DNA from 3 places in the Metabacillus herbersteinensis genome. Region 1 is predicted to be linked to each of the others. Evidence: predicted binding sites of a transcription regulator. Region 1 holds the regulator's gene; each other region holds the start of a gene.

Region 1 (8,449 bases):
GTTCATTAACGCAGCTAAACGAATTGCAGGACGTAAGTAATCTGAGAAAACAAAGAATGTCCCACCAAAGACGTGAAGTCCACCATGTAATGCCATTCCATTTAATGCTGCACCCATTGCAAATTCTCGAACACCGAACCAGATATTCCGGCCACTATAATCTTTTGCTGTATAATCTTCGGAACCTTTTATCGATGTCTTGTTTGAACCGGCTAAATCAGCAGATCCCCCAAAGAATGAAGGTAAGTTTTGAGCGATTGCGTTAAGTGCTTCTCCAGATGATGCACGAGATGCTAGACTCTTCCCTTCCTCGTACACAGGAATGTCTTTATCCCAGTTCTCAGGAAGTTCACCTTGAATTGCTTGAGTTAGTGTTTTTGCTAATTCTGGATATTCTTTTTCATATTTATCATATAGTGCATTCCATTCATCTTCTTTATTCTTCCCTGCTTCTTTGATGCTGTCGTTGAAGTGATCATACACTTCAGAAGGAACGTGGAAGTCTTGTTCAAACGTCCATAAATAAGCTTCCTTCGTTAATTTTATTTCGTCAAGTCCTAGTGGGGCACCATGAACATCTGATGTACCAGACCGATTCGGTGAACCAAATCCAATGGTGGTTTTAACTTCAATAAGTGTTGGTTGATCTTCGTTTTGCTTTGCAAGCTTAATGGCATTAGATATTTCTTCAATGTTATTACCATCTTCTACTCGTATAACTTGCCATCCGATTGCTTTGAAACGATCTTCTACATTTTCAGAAAAAGAACGATTTAGATCTCCATCAAGGGAAATATCGTTAGAATCATATAATACAACAAGTCGTCCTAGTTTTAAGTGTGCAGCAAGTGATGCCGCCTCTGCAGAAACACCTTCCATTAAATCTCCATCACCACAAATTGCATATGTAAAGTGATCAACAACTTTGAACGCTTCTCTATTATATGTACTAGCTAAATGACGCTCTGCCATCGCCATACCTACTGCCATAGCAACTCCTTGTCCAAGTGGACCTGTTGTAGCATCTACACCCGGTGTATGGCCGTATTCAGGATGTCCTGGAGTTATACTTCCCCATTGTCTAAATGACTTTAAATCATCCATTGACACATCATAACCAGATAAATGAAGCATACTGTATAAAAGCATAGAACCGTGTCCTGCAGATAAAACGAAACGATCTCGGTTAAACCAGTTTGGGTTTTCCGGGTTTTGATTCATATATTTTGTCCATAAAGTGTATGCCATTGGCGCTGCACCCATTGGCATTCCTGGATGTCCTGAATTTGCTTTTTCAATTGCATCAATTGATAAAGTACGTATTGTTGCTAATGAGAGTGATTCAATCGTATGTTCCATAAATAAATCATCCTTTCAGTTCATAACTGCTTCCTACTTTTTAATAATAGCGATACATCGAACAATGCACAACTATTTCCTATTGAAAAAAACCCATTTAATAGAAATGAAATTCAAGCACATCCCTTATGGGCCCTGGTACCAATAGTATGTACAAAAAAAGGAATACATCAAAAAGACGTATCCCTATTGTTAATGTAAATTTCGTTTCTTTTCATCTTTCAACTTCTGCGGTGTCACATCATTTCCTTTTGGATCAATTACAGTAACACCTTTAATCGTATTCTGCATGGATTTACGAAAAACTTGTAAATATTGTTGTCGAAGATCTTGTTGTTCATTCTGTTCAGCTTCAGTTAAACCAGTTTCTTTTGATTTACGAGATAACTCATTTATACGATCAAACTTTTCTTTAGGCAACATATGATGGTACTCCTTTCCTTAATACATTGCCATGTTACTAAAATCACTTTAAAAATACAACTATTCCGTTTCGTCTTCGTTTGATAGTCTGTATTCTTTGTACCTTCTATGAACGGTTGCTTTTGATACATGATAGCCAAAGCCACGAAGAGTTGCAGCTATTTCTGAAAAAGTTAATTTGTTTTGCCTTAATCGAATAATCTCAGAAATTGGAACCTCTATCCGTTCTTTTCCAGTTCCTAAATGCTGATTTTGAATATTTTTATGTGGTTTGTATCCCTTTTCGACAGCACGTCTCATTCCTCTTTTAATTTTCATATTATGTATTTTTCGTTGATATTCTTCTACTATACTAACAATTTCTAAAACCATTGAATCGGCCTCTGAAAGCTCCATTTTTCCCTGGTGGGTAATCGTATAGATCTTAACATTTTCTTTGAGTATGAAGTGAATAATTGCTACACGCGCATTACCTCTGCCTAGCCTAGTTTCATCTTGAACTAGAACAAAGTCTACCGTTTTCTCTTTGATTATATCTAACAATTGAAAGATCCCTTCGCGCTCTATCTCGTATCCGCTTGCTTGCTCAGAAATAATATCAGCAATCGAAAGGTTATAATCTTGGGCCAGCTTTAAGAGTTCTTCTTTCTGTCTCTCTAAGGAAGTCTCCTGAGATTCTTTTTTTGTGCTAACTCGACAATATATAACAGCTGTTAATTTTTTATTACTCATGATGCTTATTCATCGCTCGCTAAGTTATTAAAAAACTGTTTTTTATCAATTGGAACGAACACAACTTCACCTGGTTTAATAACTGAAGTGGCTAAATTATTTTTATCTTGGATCCATTTTACAAATTCTTGTTTAGGGATTGAAGCATGCTCTTCATATTTTTCTGCGATGCTCCACAAACTCTCCCCCTCTTCAATTTCAACTTGATGAAAGTTTTCAAGTGTGTCTTCCTTCCCGGTATATGTAATCGCAAATGCAAATACTATGATTACTACAAAAAATGATAGTATATAAGACAATGATTCTCTTTTCATTAATTTCACCTCATACAGAATGTTTGTTCGTAACTTATAAGATCAGTATAATACGAACGATTGTTCTAGTCAACTGTTTTATTCGAACTTATGTTTGTATATTGAGGAAAATCATGCTATAATCTACATAAATTACTTGAAACCGAGGTGTGCAAATGATAAAACTATCAAAAAGACAGCAAGATATATTAAACTTCATTAAAGATGAGGTTCAGAAAAAAGGATATCCACCTTCCGTTCGTGAAATAGGGGAAGCGGTCGGCCTTGCTTCTAGCTCTACTGTTCATGGTCACCTTGCTAGACTTGAAAGTAAAGGACTTATTCGCCGCGACCCTACTAAACCAAGAGCAATTGAGATTCTAGAAGACGATCAATTGAGTCATATTCCAAAAAGCAAGGTTATAAACGTACCTATAATCGGAAAGGTAACAGCTGGTTTACCTATTACTGCAATTGAAAACGTGGAGGAATATTTTCCTCTTCCTGAAAGCTTTGCAAGTGCCGATGAACAAATCTTTATGCTTGAAATCATGGGAGAAAGTATGATTGAAGCTGGTATATTAGATGGAGACATGGTTATTGTAAGGCAGCAACAGACTGCAAATAATGGGGATATAGTTGTTGCAATGACAGAAGATGATGAAGCGACAGTAAAAAGATTCTTTAAAGAGCGCGATTTTATTCGACTACAACCTGAAAACTCAACAATGGAGCCAATAATTCTTCGTAATGTTTCAATCTTAGGGAAAGTTGTCGGCGTTTATCGTTCTATACATTAATAGTTGCTTGTCATTCACATGGCAAGCTTTTTTTGTATAAATTTTTTCTTAGTCACTCACCCTTTCTAGAAAAAAATGCTTTCTAAGTTTGAATGCATGACTAACGGGTATAACTCTTAATAACTATTTTCTAAAAAGAGGGAAAACTATGGAAGATAATCAATCTACTTTAATAAGAGGTGTTTGTCAGTTTGTTTTTCCTATTTCATTAATAGGGTTCAATCATGAAGAACTATCATTTAATTTAGAAAAAGAGGGATTTAAGTTCTTTTCGTTGAAAAATAGTGACCATGAGTCAGAATTTTACGGAACAAGAACAAATGTTCCACATAGCGATAATGAGCATTATTTCCTTCCGTATATTGAAAATATACTTTTTCAAGACTCATTTCATGCATTTTCTCTAAATAGATTTTCTAAAATGATATCTAATCAGTGTACATTAATCACGCCCGTACATACGATTCCATTTTCTATCCTTTCTATTGATTTGATAATTTGTCCTTTTAACATTGGCTTGATTACAGTCCGTACTGAACTACCAGCTAACATTCCATATCTTGTTGCCTTAGATTTTATGAATCACTTTCGAGTATTAGCGCCTAAAATAACTGATCAAAAAGGGACAATTCTTACTTATAATGAAAAAACGTTTAGTGAAATGAAGAAATTCATATTAGATGAGCTTTGCCCTGGTATCATTCCTTATTTAAACGACGATGAGCGAAATACAACCAACGGAAGTCTTCCTTACTTCGTCGATGAACGTATGTTCGTGTCAGGGTATTTATTACAGCCGAATTCTACTACGATTGATGAATACCAATTATTTAAGGTTTCTCATCTAAATTCTTATGATGACAGCGGAAATGAATACATTTCTGCTAGTAATCCAGATTATATTAGTGAGCATATAAAAAATCATTCATATGATCGCTGGGCCCCTAATACATATTACGTGACAAGTGATCACACATTCACTTGTGTGTCAAAAGATGAAAAGAACTCTAAACAGTTGCTAAATAATATGTATGGACCTCACTATTACAATTTACTTTTACATTTATTTTATAAAATTGTTTTACTCAAGCTCTCTTATGATTATTCAAAACTTGACATCGATCGGAAAGAGCAAAAAATCGAAGACTTAATTCGATCGATTACAAATTTTTCAGCAAAGTTTATTTTCTTTGAAATAAGTAGCAGAACAGAAGGTCAAGAAATTTCCAATTGTTTAAAGCAAACGTTTAAAATTGAACCTCTTTTTGATGAAGTTAAAAATACATTAAATAGGTTATATCAAAATCAAGAGAGGCTCATTGATAAGCGAAAAAACCAGTTGTTACTTATCTTAACGATTTACACAGTGATATCAGGTATTTACGGAATGAATTTAGTGGTTGAAGATTGGAAGGGAAATATCGATTGGAGTAAGTTACTACAGTACTCTGTATTTGAATACATTTCTCTATTCATTGCGATCAGCGGTATTACAGTTGGTTTCCTTTTAGGATTAATTGCACTTTATAAAATGGCGAAAGAGTATTACTTTAAAGAGAAAAAAAATAATTAGTTCCAGTTTCAATAAGGAAATCATCGGAATTTGTTTTATGATGAGTTCAACCATTTTTTACCTGTACTATAATTATCTCCCTACTCGATCTTTAGTGGGGATTTTTTATTTTGTCAAGGGTCACTCTAAGTAACAAATAAGGCTCTTATTACATCGACTAAATCGGAAAAGAAAGTAAAAAAAGCGCAAACGCCTTGGTCAGCCTTAGACATAGCATAAGGCGATTCAAGGGTAGGCGGCGTTCTTTGCCTTCAATTTAGAATTGACTTAATGACCCTGATAGGCAGTCAAAAGCGCGACGTCAATCGCCATGACTGCACTAGCATGTCCTGTGCGTCAGGGCTAGGCGCTGGAGCTGGACTTCCGAAACGCTTACTGTGTCTTAGAATTATATAAATTCTGACAGTAAAAAAAGGACTCAGAATTGAGTCCTTTTCCTTTTGTTTAATTAAGCTTTGTTAACGTTAACTGCTTGAAGTCCACGTTGTCCTTGCTCAGTGTCAAAAGTTACTTTTTGACCTTCGTCTAAAGATTTAAAGCCTTCGCCTTGGATAGCTGAGAAATGTACGAATACATCTTCTCCTCCTTCGATTTCGATAAAGCCGAATCCTTTTTCTGCGTTAAACCATTTTACTGTACCTTGTTGCATAGTATTTCCTCCTGTGTGGTTAAAACCACGATTTATTACTATCCTTGCTCTACAGATATCAAAGGCGAAAAGTTTAAACACTTGTTCTTTCCTCACATACCTAACAAAAATAATTCTTATTAAACATAACAGATATTCTAAAAATAAGCAAATTATTTCAGTAAATAAATTAAAAAAAGTGGTGGGGAATTTTACTTCCCACCACAATTTAAGAGGTTTTTCAGGTATAGGCTTTTAAATCAAGCCTTAAAAAGTTGATAAATACTGCTCTCTTTCCCATGGGTGAACTTGAGTACGGAACATATCCCATTCTATTTCTTTTGCTTCAATAAAGTGTTCAAATAAATGTTCACCCAATGCGTTTACGATTACTTGATCCGTTTTTAAGTTATCTAGTGCATGAGCCAGTGTTGATGGTAAGTCGACGATTCCACTCTCTACACGCTCTTCTTTAGACATTACATAGATATTTCGGTCAATTGGCTTTGGAGCTTCTAATTGATTTTTAATGCCGTCTAGTCCTGCTGCGAGAAGAACCGCCATAGCTAGGTAAGGATTTGCTGCTGGGTCTACACTTCGAACTTCTACACGTGTGCTGATTCCACGAGATGCAGGGATACGAATGAGTGGACTTCTATTTTGAGCTGACCAAGCTACGTAACATGGAGCCTCATAACCTGGAACAAGACGTTTGTATGAATTAACAGTTGGGTTAGTTACAGCTGTGAAATTCGGTGCGTGCTTAATAATACCCGCGATGAATTGTCTAGCTGTTTCACTTAATTCTAAATTACTGTTTGTGTCATAAAATGCATTTTCACCATTACGGAATAATGAAAGGTTCATGTGCATACCAGATCCATTAACACCGAACAAAGGTTTTGGCATGAACGTCGCGTGTAATCCATGTTTACGAGCAATTGTTTTTACTACTAATTTAAACGTTTGAATATCATCACATGCTCTCATTGCGCCAGCATATTTAAAATCAATTTCGTGTTGCCCTGGAGCTACCTCATGGTGAGAAGCTTCAACCTCAAAGCCCATTTCTTCTAATTCTAAAACGATATCACGTCGGCAGTTTTCACCTAAGTCTGTTGGAGCTAAGTCAAAATATCCACCTTTGTCATTTAACTCTAACGTAGGCTCGCCGTTTTGATCTAATTTAAACAAGAAGAATTCAGGTTCTGGTCCAAGGTTAAAATCTGTAAACCCTAGTTCCTCCATCTCACTTAAAAGACGTCGTAAGTTGTTACGAGGATCCCCTTCAAATGGAGTTCCATCTGGGTTGTAGATGTCACAAATAAAACGAGCTACCATTCCTTTTTCTGCAGTCCATGGGAAAATTACAAAGGTATCAATATCGGGAAATAAGTACATATCAGACTCTTCAATTCGTACAAATCCTTCAATTGAAGATCCGTCAAACATCATTTTGTTATCAAGAGCTTTTCCAAGTTGACTAACAGGTATTTCAACGTTCTTAATTGTTCCTAAGATATCCGTGAACTGTAAACGAATATACTTTACGTTATTTTCTTTAACTAAACTAAGAATGTCTTCTCGTGTGTACTTTGCCATTTGTAAAATCTCCTCCAGAAAATGATTATATTTTTTAAAAGTATTGCTAACAATTAGTGGAAAAACCTAGACATATCTCCTTGCCTTAATGTTGGCTTTTGAAATTTACCAGCCTGAATTAGCTCAGATTTAAGTAGTTTCCTCAGCTCACCATCAGTTAAATCGGGCTTTTCAACCTTTTTAGGTTGCTCAGGATTTGGATAGGTTGCTGATGCTTCTTTTCGTGCGAATATTTGCTTTATTCCGGCTAAATTGACACCTTGTTCAATAAAGCTTCTAATTTCTAAAAGTATATCCACATCATTAAACGAAAAAAGTCTTCTATTTCCTTCAGTTCTTGCAGGGAACACGAGCTCATTTTCTTCGTAATAGCGGATTTGTCTAGCAGAGAGTTCAGTAAGCTGCATGACAATCCCCATAGGAAATAAGGGCATTGAGCGTCGAATATTGTCACTCATGTTATTCCCTCCTTTGTTTAACATACTCTTATTATATTCAATGTAACATTATGTGTCAATACATGTTAGAAAATATAACATTGTTTTAATAAAATTAAATTGAAAGGTTTGTCCACATCTTTCTATATCTTAATCAAGCCTTTTGATAACAGATGATCTATTGCTAAACAAATTGCTATTTTCACATGTGAATACGTTAGTCCACCTTGAACATACGCAACATAGGGAGCTCTAATTGGTCCATCAGCTGTTAATTCAATACTTGCACCTTGAATAAACGTTCCTGCAGCCATTATGACATCATCCTCATATCCAGGCATGTAACTTGGATAAGGAGTGACATGAGAGTTAATAGGTGAAGCAAATTGGATGGCCTGACAGAATGCAATCATACTTGTAGGATTATCAAATTGAACAGATTGAATTAAGTCTGTTCTCGTACTATCCCAGCTAGGATTCGTATTCATTCCTAGTTTTTCAAGGATGGAAGCAGTAAATACAGCTCCTTTTAGCGCTTGACCTACAACGTGTGGAGCTAGGAAAAAACCTTGATACATTTCCTGTAGACTATATAGTGAGGC
Region 2 (8,449 bases), on a different contig from region 1:
ATGTCCATTTATTGTTAATTAATATCTGATTAACTTTACCCTTAATATCCATTTTTTCTCCATAAAAACATTTATTTGAATTATCCAATGGTGTAACAGGTCTGGGGAGTAAAATGAAAATCTCTCTATCAAATGAAACACCTAGCAAAAAGAAACTATCACCTGTAGTAGGTAATCTATTTAATCGATTATAGGCTTCAGTATAAGAGAGCGAATTATCTTCTTTATGATAAATGGGTTCGTCTCTTAACTGCTTATAGGCTTCCCAATCTTTTGAACTTAATTGATCTAATTCTAATTCACGACGATATTCTAAACGAATCCTTTCCTTCTCCACACCCGCATGAATTAAATAGTCTAAAACATTCTTATTTTTTTCTAATCGTTTTTTTTCAGTATACGCCTCGGGATCTCTTTTTTCCTCTTGTTTTTCTTGAGCAAATAGAATTAGCTTGCATAATCCATAAAAAGCAATAAAAGGCAAGAAGATTAGATAAAGAGAAGCTAAAATTACCTTCTGACCAATCTCATTTTGAGAGAAAGCCAATAAACCTACTACAATCCCTAACAAGACAAGTCCTACTATTACGAGCAGAATATAAAGTCCCACTGATGCCACAAAAATATGAAAGAAGGTCATTTCGGGTGCCGTTTCATGGATTAAACCAAGTTTATCAAGTAAAGCTACTATTCCCAAAAACTCAAAAATAGGTTGTAGGTTATCCCAGAACTTAATAGTTAGTATAGCTAGGACAATTCCGATCAATCCCCATAGTCCTGTTTGTTTACCTCTTGAATATTGCAACGCTGCATCAGCAAAATGTAGTATAGTATTCATTATTTTCACCGCCATTTTTCTTTATAAGTGCTTTATAAAGAAATTATACCATTAATTACACCGTTTGTCACTATCTTTTTTTGCTATTATGATGACGTGTCAGTTGACAATAGTGACAGACAACCATAAATAACCAGTAAATATTTTACAATCACAATGGTATAATGACATATGAGGTGATTGTTATTTTTGTATCTCCGATGTTACTAGACAAATATCCCGCTCCTGTGAACGATAAGAGTTGGATCACAGAATTAAAACTAGATGGAATTAGATTGTTACTATCAAAATTCGACAATAAAATAAAATTATATACACGACATAACAATGAAATAAGTTCAAGATTTCCAGAGTTAATAAACCTCGATATACCTAACGGAACCATACTGGACGGAGAATTAATTGTTGCAAATCCCTCTCCCGACTTTGATGCAGTTATGAGAAGGTTTCAATCAAATTATGACACAACACCAGTACAATTTGTTGTGTTCGATATTATTTATTACAAGGGAGAAAAGGTTACGAATATTCCTCTTATTGATAGAAAGGCTCTGGTAGAAGAAGCCGTTCCCTCTGATAATTATAATATCGTTCCATCAAAATGGATTTATGGGAACGCAGTAGAGTACTTTGAATTGACAAAACAAAATCAGTTAGAAGGTATTGTTCAAAAGAAGGCTACCTCCCCGTACTCCATTAATGCCCGCTCACCTAATTGGAGAAAAGTGATTGCTTATTCTTACTATGATTTTGTTTTAATAAGTGGGGTTCGCAAAGAAAAATTCGGTGTTTTACTCACTTCTAAAGAAGGTAAATCATTAGGGATTATGGAGTTTGCGCCACCAGAAGTTAGAAAAGAAATCTACCGAAATAGTAAATTACTCAAAATAGAGGAAAATAAAGACTTTGTTTTTCTAGATCCCCTGATGAAATGCAAAGTAAAATACCGAAACCTTACGAAAAACGGGAAACTTCGAATCCCATCATTTGTAGAGTGGGTATCATAAAGTAGAAAACATTAGAGTCTTGCATTAGTGCAGACTCTATTTTTAATTTGTGTATAATTATAGTGGGTGAAAAAAAGAACGACCAACTCCGATAAGTAGAGATGAATTAAATTATGCTGGTATCACTAATATTTGTAGGGAGGAAGCAGATGATATCAGAAGAAGAAAAGGACATAGCAACTGACTACATATTATTAGGCATCTTAATTGAACAAATAGAAGATGACCTCAAGACATTTCATGAAGCACCAGTTAAGCTCTACGAACCGTACAATAACTTACTTGAGAGTATTCTAAAAGAAGTTAGAAGGGACTTAACTATAACCAAAGCAAAAATGAAAGAACAGGGTATTAAGGTACTAAGCGGAATACCGATTAACGAGGACTTTATTGAATATAAATATTACGTAAGAGGTTACAATGCTCAGTTCCATTTTTTTAATGCTGCATTAAGGAATTATGTCACCAAGAAAATGGGAACATACTTAGGCATACCTGGTTCCTATTAGTTGAGTCTAATATCCACTATATCTTTAAGGTTCAAGTCTGTCCGAGAATCAAATTTATCTAATATGCGCAATGTGAGAAGAACAGGATCAGCATAATGGACAAATCCAATTAATAAATGGAAATTATAATCTTTATAATAAGTAAAGAGTAATTCTTTATTTTCACTCATGGCATATGAGACTAATTCGTTAAATTCATCTAATTTGTTTTCATCTAGATCGGGTTTTTTTTTATGTTCATTTATTTCTTTGTCCACTATAGATAATAGAGCTTTGTGTTCAGGTATAAGGAACGGTTGATACTTAATCAGTTTTCTATCTCTTAACATTTAAAACACCATCTTTCATAAGTAATAGCTCAACTATACAGGAACTCACGTTCGTAATTAAAGGAAAGCTTTATATTGTATTGATCGGATATTAACTAAAAAAATACTTCTATTAAATGAGAGAGGTAATATATTTTGAGAAGATTAGAAATTTCATTAAAAATAGAAACACTGGTTAAAGAGTGCATAGGATCCGTTGAAAAAAAGTGGTTACGTCCTGAAGGAGATCATAATAAATTAGGAGATTCAAATGCAACTCATTTAGGAGGAATTATTGAGGTAGAAGGAATTATGAATAATTGCGGTTTAGCAGCCTTTAGCTCAGCGTTATCACCCTATTATATAAACTGTAACGATGTAGTAAAAAGAGAGTGTATCAATAGCTTTCTAAATAAGTATTATTTTCTTACAAGCCTCGAAGACGATCATTATTGGATCGTAATTGAAGATGCTGCGAGTGATTTTGAGGAATTATTATATAAGTTGGATGTACGAAAATGAAAAAAGCGGTAACCTATTTATGGTTATCGCTCTAGGTGTTTAGTTACTTAAATTAGGTGTTTGAAACCTTAGAAAGCACCAAAGGAATTGTAACTATCTTCAATTTCCAGACTATACTAAAACCCCCATTTTATTTTTTCCTAGACTCTGTCATATTCTTCATAACTTTCTTATGTTCTTTACGATCTAGATTTGTATATAAGGCGGTTGTTTCAATAGAATTGTGTCCTAATTGATCTCGTAACAGAACAATATTGCCACTGCTATTCTTTAAATGTTCCCCAGCAAATGAATGACGAAGTTTATGAGGACTTAATGAACGTTGCCCTTTATTAAAAGCTTTAGAATATCGTTCCACTAGGTTCTGTATTGCACGAACGGAGATAGGTTTAACCGATCCCTGGTAGTTCGTCACAAAGACATAATAGTCTTGAGACTTAGCCTTGTACTTTGCATTCCTAACGCCTAAATAGGCTTCTAAATCCTCTAAGGAGTCTTTTAGAATCTCAACCGTATCTTCTTTACCCCCTTTTCTAACAACATCAATCTGACATTCATTAAAATCAATTGCATCTAGTGTTAAGCTGGCCAATTCACTAACCCTTAGTCCTGTCCCTAAGAATAAAGATAGAATAGCAATGTCGCGTTCCTTATTCTTGGTAAATCGTGATTTTTGCTTACCATCAATTTCCTGTTGATATATATTCTTTACAAAATGTAAAAAGTCAGTAATAGAGCTATCGTGTAGAATTTTCGAACTCATATTCTTGGAACGTCTGCTTGCAGATTCTGAGTTTCTAGCAATTTTTATTTTACTCATAACATTTCGATAAAAGTAGCATTCGCCTTCTTTATTTTCAGTTTCCGTAGTTAAATAGTTAAAGAGAGAGGTGAGAGCTGAAATATTTCGGTTAATAGCCTCATTAGATCTATTTTTTTTAACTCCTTTACGAACTTCAATCTTTTCTTCTCTCAAAAAATCTATGTAAAACTCAAGTTGATCTTTCCTTAATTTCTCTAAGAGAGAGTAGGGGATATCCTTAATAGTTTCGCAATCCGCTATACCTTCTTGAAGCAGGTATAAGAAGAACTTCTTATAGTCATGTAAATAGCCAAGAAGGGTAGAGGGGGAACGTTTTTTTCTTTTTTGTGCTTGAACATACTCGATTACATATTTAGGAAACTCATTAAGATGATTTTCTAATCTTTTTTCATGTTTCTGTTGTTCTAGTGATTGAGAAGCCATTCATTATTGTCTCCTGTCGTTTTTTTGTCGAATTTCACATTAAATATAATTTTAACGAACATTTGTTCTTTGTTTGATAATTATGTAATGATCGGTAAAGTGGTTTCCTCGACATCCTTTAAATACTGATCTGCAAGTTGTTTTAAGGTGTCGAATTCAATCATTATACCGTTGCGGGGTGAAACCTCCCGTAGCCATTTATCGTAATAGAAAACAGCTTCTTGAGCTTTTTGAAAAAAAGGGACATTTTTGTTGAATTTTTTTAACTCTCTATGAGAAAGGAACTTATTTCTAAAATCGATAATTTGATTCCAATATTCAAACCATTCTTCACTGGTCATACCAAGATGACATAATAAACCATCCCGAAAGTTATTTACTAGCTCCTCACTATTAATAGCATGTTTCCAATGCGTATCATTGGATTTAGCACCAAATACCATGCACCATAATGGTACTGCATAAGCCAGGTGACTAGTGGTTGTATAGGTCCAAAAAACATCGGAACCTTTTAGCTTTTTTGAATTTACGATAAGTATTTTATAGTAAGAGTAGTGGAGTGTGAAGTCACGTAATATAGGATATTGTTTACTTATCACAGATTCGTTAATTTCAATGTGTTGTTCTAGCAATACAAATCACCAACTTTAAATTTCGTGTAGGTTGAGGAGAGGATCGTATTTATAATTAAAAATTTACCTCATTAATCTCATAATCATCATCATGCTCTGTTTCCCCAGTAATACAAGTAAAACAACCGTTCCAACCAACTATAGCTTTACCAATAGACCATATTGGATTTCCACATTTCATACACGTTGTCCCATTTTCCTTATCCTTAACTGAACCTTTTAAAGCTTTTTTTATTTCATTTGTATTTACATCTTTGTTATTTTTTAGATAGCTTTTAATAAATTTTTCTATCGATATAGAAACCATGTATTCCCTAATAATCCATATTTAAGTATGATTTGATTTCTGCTTGTAAAAGAGCGGTTTAAACAATAGTCATGATTTAAGGTCATTTGTATCCAAAAATAGCGCCTGTAAATATTAGTTCAGAATCAAATTTTTGTATACTACCTTTTTTAGAATTACTTATATTATTCTTTAAGACTTCAATTAACGTATAGTAATTGTCTTCTATAGCAAGATATAAATCACCCAAACTATTAAAATCATTATTATTTAATCTAAAAATAAGCTCATTTATTGTAGATCTTATATAAAAGTGTAAGTGTTCAATTAATAAATTAATATCTCTTTCAGCTTTTGCAGAATGAACTAAATTATTTCTTACTCGATAAAGTCTTTGAATTTGCCATGTAACCGTATTATAGTGATTTGTCATTAAATCTTTTAATGTTTCACTGTTCATTAGTTCATTTGAAAGTTCAGCTGCTCGTTGTTTAAGTAGGGTATAGTCATTAAGTGAACTAAGAAAGTTAATAGATTCAGATTCATCAGTAAGCATTTCGAAAACATCATTTAGAGAATTAAAATCTTCAGTTTTTATCTGTTTACCTTTTATAATCGGTTTAACCCCAGCGCGATAACAATCATAAAGAAAATTTTTGAACAAATTTTGAACATACCTACTGCACATTATTGAAGGGATAATTTTTTTAATATGTTCAATATTAGACCCATGATGCCCGGTAACTAAAAGGGATTCAACAGAACTCCATAAATTAGAATAGATTGTTTCAAGGGAAATAGCTTTTATCGATAGGTCATACTGTCTGAAAAAATTTATTAATCTCCTGTTATCTCGGGGTAAAATTTTGTCTTGATTTAGAAGATTTATTATAGATTGAATATCATCATTATCCGTTTCAACTTCTAAATCAGTACCTTGTTCTAAAGTATAATCAACGATTTTATCTTCATTTGGAAACACTACAAGTGCATTATCAAAATTCTCCAATTCGATATTAAAATAAGATAGTACTGACTGTCTTATAGCAAGCTGGTATCTACATTTTTCTACCGCTGAGTGGATGTCTTCATAATATGCTTCAGTATTTTCAACTATGTAAAAAGCATCCTCTTGAATATGTGAATTTATACTAACAAATGTTCTAAGTATTTCTTCACCATTTACTACTCTTAAATCTGAAGCCTTTAATTTACTTAAATAGTCTGATTGGTTTCTACTCAGTTTAAAATAACAATGAAAAATACCAGTGTTTGATGTAGTAGAGCTTATAAACTTTTCCCATTTTTCTTCAAATGTTAGATACTTATAAGTATTAGACAAAAAATACAATTTTATTAAACGTGAAAGACTTCTAGGTGACCATCCTAAATGGATCAATTCACTAGCAAGGATTTCTGAATAGTGTTCTACCTGATAAAAATCATTAGAGATTATTGCAATCTCTAAGTCCTTTATTAAGTTTTGTAAGTAAGTATTTGATATAAATCTAAGAGCATTATTTAGTCTGTATTCCAGTTGTAGAAGATCATTTTTATCAGTTGAATTAATTTTTAATCCTTTCAGAAGAGTGGGGAGTAAGTCTTTATAATGTTTTCTAAAGCACAAGTCTTTCTCTAAAAGCTTTTTGGATTCTAAGGTTAGATCTTTAAGGTTAGAGGCTGATATATTTTGTTCTTCTCTTATCAGTTGTAATACTTGTTTTGTTTCAATTAAAATTGTATGTGCATTTCTAAGTCTAAATTGGTATGTATTTATCGTCTTATAAAAAAACATTTCACTCCATTTTTGTACAAATAGGCACTGTGAGTCAGTGGAAAGATTATAAACATTCTTGAGGATTGAGTTATTTAATTTAGCAATCATAAATGATATCTCCTTGCGAACATTAAATTTATTTGTTATTATAAGGTCATACTAATAAATGAGAAGAAATAGAAGGAACTTGGTGCTGAGCGAATGCCTGCCCGAGTTCCTTCATTTCGTTAGCCAGGCATAAAACAGATACTTAATTATGTAATACATATCTTGTTGCGCCCATAAACTTGCGACACGTTATGTATTGCTTAGAGAGAATTACTCACCGCGCTGATTATTTTTAATTAGTAGTGCGTATTGTCCATACCAATAAAAGGACTAGCGATAATTTCTAGTCCTTTTATTATACCAAACAGATATTCTTATTACTACCTTTAATCTTCGTTAAATTGTCATTTAACGCGATTTATACAAAAAAGAGGAGGGTTAACCCATCCTCCCTCTCTTGACGAGTGTCACAAAACTACTTAAAGATTGACACAAATATACTGAAACAAGGATTTAATTGATAAAGATTACGGAGCTTGGGATTTCCTAAATTCAAATAATTAAGTACTTTTATGTGAATGTGAGAATTAGTATATTTTTCCAAATTTTTAACCATACCATAAAGAATCCTTTTCTAGTATTAATAAAAAAGGTTTCCAGTATATTTAAATAATACTGAGAAACCTTTTTAGTCGAATAAAGAAAAAACTGTCTTTAGTCCATCTTAAAGGACGATAAGAATTATTTTATTTTTTATTCTTCATTTTTTCCATATTATTGATGTTATTCAAAGTTTTTAAAGACGAGTTGTAAACGGTGTCTTCGCCAAAAGTCAAGCTTTCTTTTTTACAAAAATCAATAAAATCTCTATAACCTTTGAGGATTGATTTTAATAACTCCTCTTTTGGAATACTTAGTGATCTCTTTACCATTTTACCATTATTGATTTCGAAGTAAAATTGTTTCTGTTTTTTTAGGATGAACACATCAATAGGATATCCTAAAAGGGTGATTGGATACTTATCTTCAGTTGCTTGATTCTTTACAATGTAAGATAAACCATCCCATGTATCCAATAAATCGTCCGTTTCATGTTGATCGGATAGTATACTGTGCTGACCATACGTAACCTTAATATATCCGGGTAAATACTCATTCTGTTCGTAATCTAATACCTTTTGGGCAGCTAATTCCGCTAACGAGTGGTCAATCGGAAGAAATTTAATTTCTTCCTTCGTTAAATAACCTAGCTCTGGAACATAATTAGAAACATAAC
Region 3 (8,449 bases), on a different contig from region 1:
AGCGGCGCCCTTAGACATATTTGATATTGGACACCCAAAAAAAGAAGGATTACCAGAAATTTTGCTGTTTAGTGTCATACCCTCATGTTTATCAGTAATCTACTTAAACTACTATTCACAAGAGAAGAAATGGTTCTATGTCGTCCTATTTGTTGTTGTATCCCTTATTTTAGAGTGGGTAACAGTTAAAGTCGGATTAATGGAATTAAAGCTTTGGAAAACATGGTGGTCAACACCTGTTCACTTCGTTGCTTATGCTTATTTCTTACCATGGCATTTAAAATTCATTAGGAGAAATCAGGCTTAAACAAAAAAATAACCTATTCAGCAATGTGAATAAGTTATTTTTAAATACCCTGTGTTTATCCTCAATCAATTCCCTTATACCCCAATTGCAAGAGAGTATAAGCGATTTCTTCATATCCACGATTGTTTGGATGAATTCGATCTCTAGATAATAATTCATCTTCTCTTCCTTTGAAAATGGAATAAATGTTAGCCACTCTGATCAAGGAACCATCGTCAAAGCTATTTAGATGTCGATTAAATAAACGAACCCATTTATCTGAAAGTGGTAGTTCGGGGAGTGGATTATAAAGATTTAGAATTCGAATCATGTATGGCTCTCCACAGTCTTTTTTCAATTCTTTTACAATTGTGATGATGTTGCCTACATTTTCTCGGCATTCTTTTAATGACTCTTGTAGGTCGGCATCTGATCCCGTGTCTGCAAATACTTTACTTGCACTGATGAGGTCGTTTCCGCCGGCCGATAATGTGATGATATTGGCATGTTTAATTTTTTCGTGAAGACACGGATTTTCAACAATCTTAAGTACCTCTCCCGTTTCAATTCCAGATCTTGCATATACATCTACAAATACACGTGCATTTAGTTCAGCCTCTGTTAATCTCGCGTAATTAGATACAAATCCTGGTGCTAAGAAAGACGCCCCCACCCCTACTGTTAGGGAATCTCCTAAAGCCATATATTTTAAGAACTGATGTTGCTTCTTTTCTCTCATGTACACACCTCGACCTAGAATAAATTCCATATACAGTATTCTAGGAATTGGCTTTGGTAGCTTGTTCACCTACAATAGTTTTAAAATGCTACGCTTTATGACCTCCAACAAGCTTGGCACGATGTGTAGCAGTTCCTGCATTTGTATAGGAAACGGCTCTGAGGACGGCGTCTGATCCATATTTGCTACGGATGGAGTCCATCACATATCCGAGTGTACGCTGTTTAAATCGATTTTCTTGAAATAAATCAAGCTGCATTTCACAGTCTTCTTCAATATTTGATAAGGTTACCGATATTTTACGCACTGTTTTGTTCGTGTAAAACTGCCTAAAAAGCTGAAGACAGGTTTCGTAAAGGTCCATGGTAATGTTTGTTGGTTGAGCAATCGTTTTTGCGCGATGAAAACCTCCGCCAAATTCATCCTTGCTGTAGCCAATTCCGAGACTAATTGTGCGCCCCACCTTGTGATGCTGACGCGCTCTCCTTGCCACTTCTTCACAAATTTCTAAAATAACATGCTTCACTTCTTCAGGATCGGGGTAGTCGCGAAGCAGAATCTGACTTTTCCCAAAGCTAATCTGTCCCTCCATAATCGGCGCACCGATTTCTGATAAATCAACTCCCCACGCGTGGTAATAGAGTTGATTGCCCATAATGCCAAACTTTTTTTCTAGCAACTCCAATGGGTAGTTGGCAAGATGTCCTACATTAAAAATCCCCATACGATTTAACGTTTTTTCCACTCTACTACCAATTCCCCACATCTCACTCAGTGGTTCAAGCTTCCAAAGCTTTTCTTGTACGTCGTCATAGGTCCATTCTGCGATCCCTACTTTTTTTGCATCCGTATCAAGACAGATTTTTGCAAGCAGCATATTAGGCCCAATTCCAATTGCACTCGGAAGCTGAAATTCCCGTTCCATATCGTTTCTAATTTTCTGTGCAATGGTTCGTGCGTCTCCCCATATATGTTCAACCCCGTCGACCTCGATGAAGCTTTCGTCAACACTGTACGTGTGGATGGATTCCTTTGGAACGTAGCGATGAAACAGTTTTGTTAGCTCAGTCGACATTCGAATGTACATCGCCATCCTCGGATTAACGAGTCGAATACGAGGATCATTAGGAATTTCAAACATTCGTGAGCCAGTTTTAATACCAAATTCTTTTTTTAACCGCGGTGAAGCTGCAAGCACAATGCTGCCCTTTCGCTCTGTATCACCAACGACCGCTAGATAGCAGGTAAGTGGATCAAGTCCAAGCATGACAGCGGCACAGCTAGCGTAAAAGCTCTTCATATCAATACAAAGAATCTTCCGCTTTTGAAATTGATTGTAATCCACACTAATCATGTCTCCCTTCCTAAAATAAGAATATATGTTCGCAATAACAGTATATCGATAATCGTAAGGGAATATACGTTCGATTTCAATGGTAGTTTTTTCTGTGGTGCCTGATATAATAATGTTGTGAGGTGAACTGTCCGTGGAGGAAAAATTTCTTTATAAAATGATTCAGCAGTGCTTTTATCAGTATGAGCGCGATTTGGCTATAGATCCGCTAACAGATGAAGAGTATGTACGGATCTTGGCTGCTGTAAAAGACCAAAAAGATGAAGGTTCTGAGTGGTATGAGGTGGTCGAAGATGTTGTGTATGGGTATGTAACTAATCAGGAGGAATAAACGAAAGAGCAAGTCTCACATCCCGTCGCGATGTTGAGACAAGGCAGCAAAAATGCAGCCATCCTTTAAATCCTATTCGTTGACGCTCGAGTTCTATATGGGGTGGAGGGCACAGTATAGAAAAAGCCGATCTTCCTACTTAGAAAATCGGCTGTACTTCTGTTATAAATTTTAAAACTATATCAAGTTGTCGTCGCACTAAATTATTTAAAACCAACTATTGGGTGTGGTACATATGGCTCTTCCAGGAACGCAATTTCTTCAGGTGTTAACGTAATTGAAAGAGCAGATACCGCATCTTCGAGATGAGAAATTTTCGTAGCACCGATAATGGGAGCTGTTACCGGTTCCTTCTGTAGCACCCAAGCAAGCGCGATTTGAACGCGCGGAACCCCACGCTTTTTTGCGATTGAAGCAACTCGCTCCACGACTAATCGATCAGTATTTGCAGTTGCATCGTACTAAAGTGGATCGAAGAATAGGCAAATTTCAAGAAGCGATAAAAAAAGCTGTGATTGAATTGATGACTGAAAAAAAATTTGATGACATTACGATACAGGATATTTCCGACAGGGCTAATGTTAGCCGCGGAACCATCTATCTTCATTATTTGGATAAATTTGATCTGCTGGATAAACTCATTGAAGAACATATCAACGAACTACGGGAATTGTGCGAATCGGCATCTGAAATGGATTTTATAGATGCGAATTTGATCTGGTTCGAATACCTTGAAAGTCATTATTTATTCTTCACGACGATGTTAGCGAGTAAAGGAGCCCCGTCTTTTCGTAGCCAGTTCCATCAGTTTCTCATTGAAGAGTTCAAGGATGAAGTCGATATAACAAAAGGAAAAAATCGCGGATTAAATGAGGATGTTGTTCTTCAATTTATTGTTACGTCTTACGTAGGGATAGTGGAATGGTGGTTCAAGAATGAAAGGCCTTATTCACCTCAAGTCATGGCAGAACAAGTAGGGATATTGTTAGAGAGGAACCTTTAGTTTATCTCCTATGAAAAAGCTACCACTATCTAGTGAGGAAGAAAGAGGATAATTAGAACCATTGATGTTCCCATAGTTCTCACATCGAAGGAAAGATAATTGACATAAATTCATGCTGGGCGCACAACAAAAAGACCAACCCAAAAAACTATCGGGATGGTCTTTTTCACCAAAATATAGGTTGTGTTTTTCAGTGCCCTCGATCAATCCGAGGTCATCTACTAGTTGCATGATAGGTATTAAAATAAAATTATGGTCTCGTAACATCAACGATTCGTTTTTCAATTTGAGGGTTAACATTTACTAACTTAGCCACATAGTCTCGCAGATTTTCCCAGTCGGAAAATCCTAGGTCTGTGACTCGACCTTCTTCATAGGCTTTTCTGAATACAGTGAACCCATCTCCACCTTTTGCGGTGAATGCATTAGTTGCCACAACGTACTCTTTTTGCAGATCTAATGGAGTAAATACACCCTCTGATGTCTCAACATCCATTGAAACGACTCGATTTCCAGCTGGCTTTGTGCTATCGTACGTGAATTTCAAACCAGATACGTGAAGGAAACCGCCGCTTTCTTTAGGAGCCTGGCTGACGCTATGCTCGAGCGCAGACTTAATTTCTGTACCGGACAGTTTTATTGACGCAAGAGTGTTCCCAAACGGAAGTGTCGTCAAAACATCTCCAAACGTGATCTCCCCTTGATCAATTGGGGCACGTATTCCGCCACCGTTTTGGAAGGCTATAAGCGTATTCTCATTGAATATCTTTGCCTTATCCAGCATCCCATCGGTGATGAGGTTTCCTAACTCTGTTTCACTGTTTCTTACACTTGGTCCAACATCATTCGTACGTGGGTTCATTAGTGCTTTTTCAGCAATGCCGCCAGTTGGCTTGTTTTTTAATTCTTCTATTTTACTAGAATACTTTTTAAGTAACTCGGCTGCTTCTGGATCTTCTCTTTTCGCGGATATATTAATCAGTTGACCTGCTTGTCCGATCACTTGCCCTTTTTTGTTGAATTCAACATCAAGTGTTCCTAAGAATTCACTATATTGATAGGCTTGAACGATAACTGTAGGATCTTTTGCTTTACCTCTTTCGTCAGTAGAAACAACGACAGCGTTATTGAGCTGCGTATGGCTGTGGCCGCCAACAATAACATCGATCCCTTCTACGTGTTTTGCTAGTTCAAGATCATTATCATATGCTGGATTATCATCAAACCCTAGGTGAGTAATCGCAACGATCTTATTAATGCCTCGATGCTCCAAAGCTTTTACCGCTTCTTCTGCCTCTTTAATATAATTTTCAAACACAATACCTTCAGGGCTTGATATTTCAGCTGTTTCTTCGGTTGTAAGACCGATAAATCCTACTTTCTCACCGTTTACTTTTTTTACAACACCTGAATAGATGTTGCTATCTTTTGCATTGTTTTTTGTCTTGTCATGAAACAATCCTTTTAGGTGATCATCATTAGAAAAGTCAATATTCGTACTAACAAATGGAAAATTTGCGTTTTTTACAAAATTGGCTAACGCTTCATGGCCTTCAGGACTGGATCCGAGGTCGAACTCGTGATTTCCAAATGTCATAAGGTCATAACCAACCAAATTCATAAACTCAAGATCAGCTTGTCCCTTAAATTCATTAAAAAAGAGAGTTCCAGAGAACACATCACCAGCATCCAGTAACAATGCGTTTGGTTTTTCCTGACGTACTTCTTTAATAGCCGTAACTCGTTTTGCCACGTTATCTAAACGTGCATGTGTATCGTTGGTATGCATGAGTGACAGGTTAAATGTTGCATCTTTTGGACCAGTTTTTTTGGCATCTTCATTAGGCGCAGCAAAAGAAGGCATTGCAAATTGGGAAGAGATCAGCCCAACAGCAAGTGAGGAAGCTAGTAATCTTTTAAACTTTCGATTTAAAGACATAACATCACGATCCTTTCAATTTGACCATACTTATTTAATATAGCACAACGACATCTTAATAATATTTTAATAAATTCCCAGGATACTTTAAAATAACATGCACCTTTAGCGCAATAAGAAATAGGAGTTGCTAATTACAACTCCATTGTTTATCTCTCGCGCCTTATTCTTGCATAAACACAAAACGTTATCATTTATTTAATAGAGAAAAAACACATAATCCGTAGGTACACCTCGTTCACCTTGTTGACGCAGCATCGCTGTCACATTTCCGCGATGGTAGGTTCCATGATTCACTACATGGTGAATCAGATCGGCAAGTATGAACTCACTACGACCATATTGAGGGTGCTCAGTAATGATGATTCGTTCTGGATCTTGCTGCTCTGCAAGAAAGCTGTAAAATTCCTTTGATAGAGCATCATAGAACACTTCTAGTTCATCTACCGACGCCCCTGATGCTTCTGACTTTCGACGCTCAACTTCTCTAACAGTATCATGGAAGCTGCTTCCTTTCATCGTCTCCAACCAGGTAATGTCTGTTGCATAAAGGTGAATCAGAACATCTGAGATCGATGAGAAAACACTTTTAACAGTCTCGTTATAAACCCTATCAGGTAGTTGCTTCAAGTGCTGGATCACTTGTTGGTTAGCCCAAACATGGTAATCGTACATTTTCTTTGCTCGGTTATTTTGCATTTAGCTCACTCCTCTCTGTTATAAAATTGGAAAAGGTTTTTAGAACTCTTCAGGAAACTTTAATTTGTTTACTTTTGATCAGTTTTCTTCTTTAATCTCTATTCAACAAAACACTCTTTATTTCCTTTTTTTGTAGAAGCAAAGGGACGGTTCTTATAACTCCGACCTCCCTCCTTCAGAAACGTGGTGAGGTGAACGGTTCGTGGAAGAGAAATTTCTTTATAAAATGATTCAGCAATGCTTTTATCCGTATGAGAGAGACTTGACTATAGCTCCATTAACAGATGAAGAGTATGTAGGTATCTTGGCTGCTGTAAAAGACCAAAAAAATGAGGGTTCTGAGTGGTATGAGGTAGTTGAAGTGTTGTGTATGGGTATGTGACAAATCAGGAGGAATGAAAAAAAGAAGAAGAATCGCTATCCTTTTAAAGTACTCTTAATAGGATTTGTGATATAAAACGATGTGTTTTTTTGTGAATTTCTAAAAAATAATGTATTATAGTCTACTTTTAGACAAGTATCTTCGCGATTACACATAAAGTAAAGAGGGATTTTTGATTCTATAAGCGACAATTGAAGTTCTATAAGCGGAATCACAAGTTCTATAAGCCAATTTACAGGTTCTATAAGCCAAATCCGCCATTCTATAAGCCAATCGACGATTTACGACAAATTTTGACTCACTTTCTCTTTCAAAGAACTAGCAGCTGAAATCTAAGTACTTATCCCTAGTACAAGTACTTTATACTTCCTGGGTTCCAATGAAAAGTGCCTGTCCCCTGCCGTGCTAAGCACTGGAGGACAGGCACTTTTTCATTTTTTATTAAACGCCTTGATTGCAAATCGTTCGACGACATGTGGCATGAGTTGATAGAGTGTACTACCAGTGTTCATCCAGCCGGGTAAATTAATCTCTCGTTTAGGTGTCATCATGATAGAAACAATTTGCCGAGCGACCTTATCGGGATCAAGCATCCATCGTTCTACATTTTTCACGTACTCCCCGCTCTGGTCGGCAATGTTAAAAAAGTTTGTGCGAATCGGTCCTGGGTTCACAGCAGTTACATAGACATTGGCTGCCTTTACTTCCATTCTCAAACTATTCGTAAAACCTAGAACCGCATGCTTTGATGCCGAATAAAGACTAGATTTAGGTGTTGCAAGCTTACCGGCTTGTGAGGCAATGTTAATGATATGCCCTTTTTTCCGCTGGATCATTGATGGCAATACCATTTTCGTGCTAGCAATCAGTCCAAATACGTTCACTTCAAACATCGATTTCATTTCGTCAAGCGAAGCGTCAACTGCCGTATTAAAAATACCAAATCCTGCGTTATTAACAAGTACATCAATATCCCCAACTTCTTGCTCAATGCGAGAAAAAGTTTCTCTGATCGCCGCACTGTCTTGCACATCGAGCTGATAATAATAGCAAGAAACCGCATAGTCTCTTTGAATTTGATTAGCAAGCTCTGCTAAACGGTCACTTCTTCTAGCAATTAAAATTGGATGAGCACCTTGTCTTGCGCACTCTATCGCAATTTTTTCGCCAATTCCTCCTGATGCTCCTGTAATTAGAACTTGACAGCCTTGTATTCGAGTATTCATGTTTATCACCTCAATTAGTCAACAAAATAGATATGCTGTTCAGAAGACCTATTAACTTTAATTTCACCGATATCCTCTAAATAGTCAAGCTGCCCCACCGTCTCAGACATCGTTAGCATCAATTGCTTCTGATAAATAGCCGGAAACAATTGCTGACAAACTTGAAAAGCTGTCAAAGACTGTCCATCAAGAAAAGAACGTACTAAAAATGCTCGTTCTTTTTGCTTGCGCATCCGATGCAAAATAAGCTCGTAAGCATTATCAATAGACTCCCCGTGTCCTGAAAAAACAGTTGAAATTGGAAGCTCTAAAAGCTTTTTAAAGGATGCATTAAACTGAAGTTGTGGTTTAGGTCGCAGATTCCCTTCCATCGGTAGTTCAAGAAGAGGATTCGCAGATATTTTCTTTAACAGAGTGTCTCCACCCAGAAGTAGTCCGTCACTCTCTTGAAGCAACACAATATGACTTTGAGCGTGCCCTGGCGTTTCAT

The links. Region 1 encodes LexA, which represses DNA repair genes until DNA is damaged. Its sites were predicted from a motif close to CGAACATATGTTCG; they were not measured.
Region 2: the regulator LexA is predicted to act here: its motif matches at 2,724-2,737, upstream of ACFFIX_RS20375 (YolD-like family protein).
Region 3: the regulator LexA is predicted to act here: its motif matches at 2,398-2,411, upstream of ACFFIX_RS08375 (Y-family DNA polymerase).

What each region holds. Positions count from the first base shown of each region.
Region 1 is NZ_JBHLVO010000004.1:278,902-287,350, reverse strand. It holds gene tkt (transketolase) at 1-1,359, opposite strand, end outside; gene ACFFIX_RS08255 (DUF896 domain-containing protein) at 1,552-1,782, opposite strand; gene ACFFIX_RS08250 (YneB family resolvase-like protein) at 1,843-2,514, opposite strand; gene yneA (cell division suppressor protein YneA) at 2,520-2,828, opposite strand; gene lexA (transcriptional repressor LexA) at 2,984-3,607, shown strand; gene ACFFIX_RS08235 (magnesium transporter CorA family protein) at 3,756-5,180, shown strand; gene ACFFIX_RS08230 (cold-shock protein) at 5,629-5,829, opposite strand; gene glnA (type I glutamate--ammonia ligase) at 6,076-7,410, opposite strand; gene ACFFIX_RS08220 (MerR family transcriptional regulator) at 7,464-7,868, opposite strand; gene ACFFIX_RS08215 (methionine gamma-lyase family protein) at 7,991-8,449, opposite strand, start outside.
Region 2 is NZ_JBHLVO010000024.1:1,994-10,442, reverse strand. It holds gene ACFFIX_RS20390 (hypothetical protein) at 1-838, opposite strand, end outside; gene ACFFIX_RS20385 (ATP-dependent DNA ligase) at 1,024-1,845, shown strand; gene ACFFIX_RS20380 (YhjD family protein) at 1,995-2,354, shown strand; gene ACFFIX_RS20375 (YolD-like family protein) at 2,351-2,683, opposite strand; gene ACFFIX_RS20370 (hypothetical protein) at 2,819-3,184, shown strand; gene xerS (tyrosine recombinase XerS) at 3,315-4,430, opposite strand; gene ACFFIX_RS20360 (hypothetical protein) at 4,511-5,062, opposite strand; gene ACFFIX_RS20355 (hypothetical protein) at 5,118-5,369, opposite strand; gene ACFFIX_RS20350 (hypothetical protein) at 5,452-7,233, opposite strand; gene ACFFIX_RS20345 (hypothetical protein) at 7,920-8,449, opposite strand, start outside.
Region 3 is NZ_JBHLVO010000005.1:2,005-10,453, reverse strand. It holds gene ACFFIX_RS08385 (hypothetical protein) at 1-307, shown strand, start outside; gene ACFFIX_RS08380 (GDSL-type esterase/lipase family protein) at 369-1,094, opposite strand; gene ACFFIX_RS08375 (Y-family DNA polymerase) at 1,114-2,379, opposite strand; gene ACFFIX_RS08370 (YqzH family protein) at 2,513-2,710, shown strand; partial or broken gene ACFFIX_RS08365 (aldo/keto reductase) at 2,914-3,171, opposite strand; gene ACFFIX_RS08360 (TetR/AcrR family transcriptional regulator) at 3,120-3,713, shown strand; gene ACFFIX_RS08355 (bifunctional metallophosphatase/5'-nucleotidase) at 3,964-5,652, opposite strand; gene ACFFIX_RS08350 (DinB family protein) at 5,851-6,351, opposite strand; gene ACFFIX_RS08345 (YqzH family protein) at 6,554-6,733, shown strand; gene ACFFIX_RS08340 (SDR family NAD(P)-dependent oxidoreductase) at 7,165-7,959, opposite strand; gene ACFFIX_RS08335 (MBL fold metallo-hydrolase) at 7,974-8,449, opposite strand, start outside.